Methanosarcina siciliae T4/M: one gene and its partner. The protein of the gene in region 2 interacts with the protein of the main gene of each other region in a pairwise test. Links are inferred from orthologs where the notes say so. Each region holds a gene or a part of one and is shown on either strand. Other genes may lie near its edges.

The links.
Region 1: the proteins of pscS (region 2) and sepS interact in binary tests that used the Methanocaldococcus jannaschii proteins (3 or more experiments, as listed by UniProt). The link is inferred for Methanosarcina siciliae T4/M from one-to-one orthologs.

The regions. Positions count from the first base shown.
Region 1 is NZ_CP009506.1:81,372-84,658, forward strand. What follows is about bases 244-3,203. They hold sepS (O-phosphoserine--tRNA ligase), read right to left. Parts: upstream 2,554-3,203; coding sequence 934-2,553; downstream 244-933. Other genes in these bases: MSSIT_RS00375 (DUF169 domain-containing protein), read right to left, coding at 244-899; MSSIT_RS00385 (translin family protein), read right to left, coding at 2,966-3,203. In the rest of the region: MSSIT_RS25585 (hypothetical protein), read right to left, coding at 70-225; more of MSSIT_RS00375, read right to left, coding at 222-243; more of MSSIT_RS00385, read right to left, coding at 3,204-3,287. UniProt on the Methanocaldococcus jannaschii protein: Catalyzes the attachment of O-phosphoserine (Sep) to tRNA(Cys).
Region 2 is NZ_CP009506.1:748,242-751,429, reverse strand. The notes cover bases 161-3,021. They hold pscS (O-phospho-L-seryl-tRNA:Cys-tRNA synthase), read right to left. Parts: upstream 2,241-3,021; coding sequence 1,080-2,240; downstream 161-1,079. Other genes in these bases: MSSIT_RS03400 (exosome complex RNA-binding protein Csl4), read right to left, coding at 2,957-3,021; MSSIT_RS03405 (DNA-directed RNA polymerase subunit L), read right to left, coding at 2,561-2,839; MSSIT_RS03415 (MFS transporter), read right to left, coding at 161-563. Also shown: more of MSSIT_RS03415, read right to left, coding at 1-160; more of MSSIT_RS03400, read right to left, coding at 3,022-3,188. UniProt on the Methanocaldococcus jannaschii protein: Converts O-phospho-L-seryl-tRNA(Cys) (Sep-tRNA(Cys)) to L-cysteinyl-tRNA(Cys) (Cys-tRNA(Cys)).

The DNA of each region.
Region 1 (3,287 bases), 670 kb from region 2 along the record:
ATCATATTTTTCATTATTGTCGATATGTATACTCTGTTTCTACAGAAAGTAACCGCTCCTTTTGGTGTTCTAAAACATCCCGAAATATTTTGTTGAATCCCCCATCCTGAGATCTCTTTCTGCTTGATTGTTGTCGAAAAGTACGTTTCTTCTGTACTTTTCTTTTATCTTTTCATTTTCTTTTATTTCTTCATTTTCTATCGAATGCCTCTTACTATATTTCATTGCGTTGTTTCGGGAAGCTTTGAAAGCCCTTCCTCGATTTCTTCTATTTTTTCAAAATCAATCCCTAGAGGGACTTCAAAATCTTCGTATCCGCTGTGTTTTCTTGATCCTTTGCACCCGAAAGATAAGCCTATGCCTCTTTCAAGAGCCAGTGCGGTGCAGTCTCCGCAGATTGAAGCCGCTCCCGTAGTATCCATCAATGTCCTTTCTCCTTCGGAATAGGCATTTGCCTGAACAATGCGCATGGCTTCCTGAGGTTTAAGGAAAAGGATTAGCACATCAAAGGTATCCCTGTTAAGGGACAGAGGTTCTATCACTACGGAACAAAATTTTCTCTTTAATCTTGGAAGGGACAAGGCTGCCTTTTCCGCAGCCTGCATATCCCTGTACCTTCCGGACTGAAGATAATATCCAGCAGGGCTTTTTTCAGAGAGCCCAAGGACATAATCTCCGGGAGCACAGCTCTGTCCGGAAATCCGGAATTTCTCGCCCATACGGGCTTTCTGCACAAGTTCGCAAAAAAGAAAGCCGGATTTTTCAGGAAGCTCTTCACTTCCTTTTCCGCTTCTTTTATCCGTTTTAAAGCTCACACAGACAGGCTCTCCGGTTTCCATCAACTGCCTGAGTTCCGGGCACCATGAAAACGGTACTATTTCTTTTTGTATGCGATCCATTCCAGTTAGCACATTCCTGTTTCTACTGCCTGCTTCACTCGAATTCCGCTTTTACGGACGTGAAAATCGGGCCTCTCATATCTATTTTTTTGTTTTTGCCCGTGATATAACGCTGGGCAGTAGCGCCTATCTTGATATTGACTTCCGAGGGGACCTTGACAATCCTGACCCTGACGATATGTTCCTTTGCTCCGGACATTGCAGCTTCTTCAATTTCCGTGGCAGCCTGAGCGGCAAAAGCTTCTATGAAGCGGATGCCTGCCATTGCGGAGTGGTTCTCAAAGGCTTTCTGCCACTTCTTCGTGTTCGGGATGCCAAGGATATCCCCCTGATAGGCAATGACCTCGTTGAAGGCAGCAGGCCCGCAGAGTTTCGTATTCTCTTCTGGCTCGATTACGGAGACTTTTACTTTCCTTCCGCAAACTTCTCCTTCCCAGGCAGGGAATTCACAGGGGCTTGGCTCTTCCCCGTGCAGTTCGCACTGGGCGACCACGGCTGCTGCAATTTCCTGTCCTTTGAGGGTTTCCGGGGTCCTATCCACAAAGACCTGTTTTGCAAGATCACTGTCCGACATCTCCCACTCGGAATACTGGGGGATCTGCGGATAAGTCAGGGAGCGGATGTCTGGGGCGTCATGCAGGATCATGGCAAGCCTTTCGACTCCGAGCCCCAGGTTCATGACAGGGCAAGGGATGTCGTATTCTGCAAGGGCTGTCGGGGAATAGATCCCGAAGGTTGCAATCTCGATCCAGCCGTCCGAGTACTTGGAGTTCGAGCCCACGAGTTTAGGGTGGAAGGCAAAGACCTCGGTCTGGGTGTCAGGCACATAGTACTTGCTGCGTTTTTCATCGGGCCTGAAGAGGAACTTCTCAAAGCCAAACTGGGAGAGAAGCCCTTCTGCAATGGCTTTTCCGTGGTCTAAGGTCACGTCCTCGTCCATAATAACACAGGAAGCCGAGTAGTAGGTCATAAGCCTGGAAGCGTCTTCCTGCTGTTCCCGCCTGAAACAGCGGTCAATTGAGAAAAAGTGGAAAGGCGGCTCTTTTCGCTCAAGGAGGGCACCCAGGGAAATGAACCAGCCGCTTGTCATGTGGCTGCGCAGTGTTTTTGTGCTTGCCTGGGCTACAAGCTCTTTGAATTCGGGAAAGACCTTTTCAATCATATCGGCTACAAGGGCATCCGAAACTTCGAGGGATGCCGAGATTTCAGGCACCAGGTCGTCACCTTCGACTTTCCCTTTTTTGTAAGCATGAAGGACTTTCCTGACCTTGTCTATGCCTTCGTCCCCGATGTCTCCCAGGATTCCGTTTATCTGTGCAATACGCTCGTCAGAAATCCCCACATTCGGACGGGGCAGCCCTGCAAGATAGAAACAGCGGTCAAGGACTGCGAGGGCTTCGCTTCCGAACTGCTTGTGGACCTCTTTTTCGTCAACTATAAGAGGGTTCATCATCTCTTCGAAACCCATGCGCAGATAGGCTTCTCTCAGTTTCTGGATTGTATCATAAACAGGGTGAGCTTTCCCGTACCTAAAGGTGGTTCTCGGGTAGCGCTCGTTAAGGGTCGGGGTTTTGACCATTTTCTTACCTTCGTTCCAGGCAAGGTCAAAATTCTCCTTTGCATTTTTTTTTATTTTTTCTGGATCGAATTTCATGGATATCCTCTTGTAACTGATTATTGGAATTCTGGATCTATCAGACCCTTACCGTTTTATCATTTATATGAATATGTCGAATTGTCTGGCAGCCCTTTGGAGTACATCGGATAATGGGCGGTAGGTAGTGGTTCTGAATTGCAATTAACCACGTTAAGTTGTAATGTAACTGCACTGAATAGTAAATGATTTTAATGGTTATTGTAAAATTTATCTAGTTTTCTTTCTCAGCCTTAAGCTTTGTCAGGGTGCTGAAGTGGTAAATTGTCTCCTGGCTGATATTCTTACAACCTCGTAGCCTTACATTCTGACATTCTTACAGACTTGTAGCCTTACATTCTGATATTCTTACAGACTTGTAGCCTTACATTCTGATATTCTTACAGACTTGTAGCCTTACATTCTGATTGTCTTACAGCCTGGATTCCAGGCTCTTCATTGCAAGCTCAAGTTTTTTCTGTTGAATCGAGTTTACCACATCTCCACGTGTTTTTTCTATCAGGGAGCGGGAGATATCGGTCTTTCGCCTGAGCCCGCCGGTTATTGCGTCAGGGTAGTCAAAGTCCATAAGGACTGCATGGATATTTTCCATGATCCCTAAAAATACTTCGGCCTTTTCAAAGGCTTCTTCCCTTATGAGGTCAAGGACATGTCTTCTGAGCTCCCCCACCAAATCTCCAAGCCCGTTAAGATAGGCGGCATACTCGACTCCCAGTTCGTCCGGGGAAGGAAGA
Region 2 (3,188 bases):
CGTAAAGATGATAAAAACGGTAAAACCAAAAGGCCAGTTGCTGACGCAATTGTACAGGCAGTAAAAATCATGCTGAAACTGCCGTGCTGACTGAGGAACATACCTAAAAACGGACCGACGGCTGTTGCAAGTATCTGGCTTAATCCAAAATAAGCAATACCTTCACCTTTCCTTTCCGCAGGAATGATATTCGCAACGATTGTAGCTGTTGCTGTGGTAGTAATACCAAATGCTATTCCATGAAGAAAGCGGACTGCAAGCAGGATGACTACATTATTAACTCCAAAGTATAACAACGTCATAAATAAACTCAAAAATACTCCTGAATAAAGTGTCTTCTTATGACCTATCCGTCCGATCCATTTTCCGATAAACAGACGCGCAAAAAGCCCACCAATTATGAATATACTGGCAGAAAAGCCGGCTTCACCCGGAGATGAGTCAAATGTATTCATTGCATATCCGGAGACAATTATCATTAATAAGTAAAAGTTTAAAGCAGCGAGTAAATTTTCAATGAAAATGAGTACGAAATCTTTAGTCCACAACTTTGATTTTGGCAAGTTAAGACAGTCTCCTTAATTATTCTCTAAAAATACCTTTCAGATCGACTGTATGTGCCAGTTGCTTTGCGTGTTTAGAAAAGACATATATGCTAGAAATATCTGCACATATGCCAATCGTAACTGTTTGTTGACCTATTAGACCACTGGCTGTTTCGATTATGTCAGCTTTTTTATAGACTGAACGATTATCAGTCATTAAAATTTGAAGTCGTCTTACTAATTGTATTTGAGAGAATAAGTAGTTAACTACCTATTTTAGGAAGAACATTGTGAAAGAGAAACTATTTCAGAAATATCCAGTTCATAAAGCGATTTTACCACTGTAAATGCCCCCGTCCTGAAATACTTATTACTGTCGTACAATATGACCGACACATGGAAAGGGAAGAGAAGGAGACCGCGTCAAGGCAAAGCAAAAAATCTACTTGACAGATTAAAAAAATGTTCAGGATGCCCGGGGCAAAGAAAATGATTAAAATTACTCCCGGGCTTCAAAAAATAAATTGAGTGGGCTTAAATGTTCTCGTATTTCTTCAGGATCTCCTCAAAAGAATCCGCAACAACGCCGAGCTTTTCTTTTCCGAGCCCGAAAGTGCTGAGCTTGAAGTATTTCGTAAGCCCGGACTTGATACCGTGAATGTTTCTTTCTTTGAGCTCTTTGTAGAGGAAATACCTGCCTTTCTTGACCTTCTGGGAAATCTCGTAGAAGCCGGGAGCTTCAAAGAACATAAGGTCGTGAGAATGGGGTTTCTGCCCGCGCTGGATAAAGCCCATGTCCTCAAGCCTTGCAGAGAACCACCGGGCGTTTTCGACTTCCTGGTCCCAGTTACTGACGCGCTTTACCACTTCTGGAAAAGATGCAATCATAGTCATAACCGTTGCCCCACGGGCAGTGCAGCCAAGAAGTTCGACTTCCTTTACCTTGCTGTATATAGATTTTCTGAATACGATTGGGGCATATTCTTCGCTTACGCCGAGCACTCCGACAGGCCCGGAGGCTGCCATTGACTTATGCCCGCTACCCACTATAAAGTCAGCTCCGATTTCTTTTGCGGATACGGGCATTCTTCCCACACAGTACGCCCCGTTCAGGAGAAGAGGGACATCATACTCATGGCAGACGGATGCGATCTTTTCCGCATCCGGGATGTTTCCGTAGCTCCCGTCAGGATATGTTACAAGGGCAAGAACGGGGGGTCTTCCACTTTCCTTTGTGACCTCTTCGATTGCTGTCCCGTACCCTTCGGGATCAAGATAGTATTCGGGGCTGCCTGCATGTGGCACCACTTTTACATTCAGACCGGCTCTCTCGGCTGCAACATAAGAGGAGTAATGGGCAAGCCCGTCAAGCACGATCCAGTCCCCGGGCTTGCCCATGGAATGCATAACCGCAAATTTAGACTCTCTTGCCCCGTTTGTAACCCTTGCCTCATCACAGCCTAAAAACTCAGGGAGAGCTTTATGTACGAAATCATGGATAGGGGGTTTTTTAATCTGATCCAGAATCCCACCACAGAAGTCGCAGACAGAGTAACCGTCTCCCCATTCCACAAGGGTCTGCCTGGCTGCCTCGGTCAAAAGTCCGCCAGTCTGCAGAGGGTCGATATTTATGCTGCCGAGGGTTTCTCGCTTTATGAAACCATACTTCTGTAAAGATGAGTCGTCAAGTGTCATTTTATTTATACCTCAGTGATAACGGTAAATTTCCTATTCAAACGATAAATTTCTCCTCTGGTTTCTGTCCGGGTTATGAGAGCAGATCTGAGAAAATTAACTGCCTGAAGCTCTATATAATCAGTGATATATCAGGAATTCATAAAAAGGTATTCCAGAAGCAACTTACAAATAGACAGTAAAATCCCGTAAAACTTCTCGTGAAGGCGAACGAAATACTATCCGGAAACCCTTATCTAAAGTATATGGAGCAGGAGAAAGCCCCTGGAAAGAAAAAAAGGCAAAACGTCTTTTAAGAGACGTCCTGCAAGTCATCGGCTTCAGGCATTTGCTGCCTTGTTGAAGACATCGATGAACTCATCACACTGAGCAATAATGATTGCTGCCGCTTCCTTTAAGACCAGAATCGGGTCTGTACCATCGGTTTTGATGTAAAGGATAGGGTCACTGATGCTCACGTGTTTCATGTCGTAGAAAGCCGCTTCAACCCTTTCATCTTTGATCAGGAGGTCCTTAAGAAGATTGAGAAGGGTATGAGTTTCGCCTATAAGCTCGACTTCAAGCTCGCTATTTGTTTTATTAAGAATGTTCAGTTCCATTGGTGACCACCTGTAAATGGTGAGTGATATAGCTGGCTATATTACAGCCTGCCGCAAAATGCATAATCCGTCATAACATGCCGAACCCTGCATAAAGTAAGATGGGGAAAGAGAAATTTACTGGATTCCTTTCCCGTACTCGGTTGAGATCTTGCGGGTTTCAGTCATATTGCAGACCGGGCATTTAAGCTTTTTCCCTTCCAGGACAAGTTCGCCTCTGCAGTTTGAGCAGTAAGCTTTTACAACTCCAAGGGAATCTTCGGATGTTGTAAGGCGCATTCTGTCAACGTCAATGACTCTGGCTTTTATGATATCAGAGGGTCTGAACTCATCTGAGAGTCTCTTTACA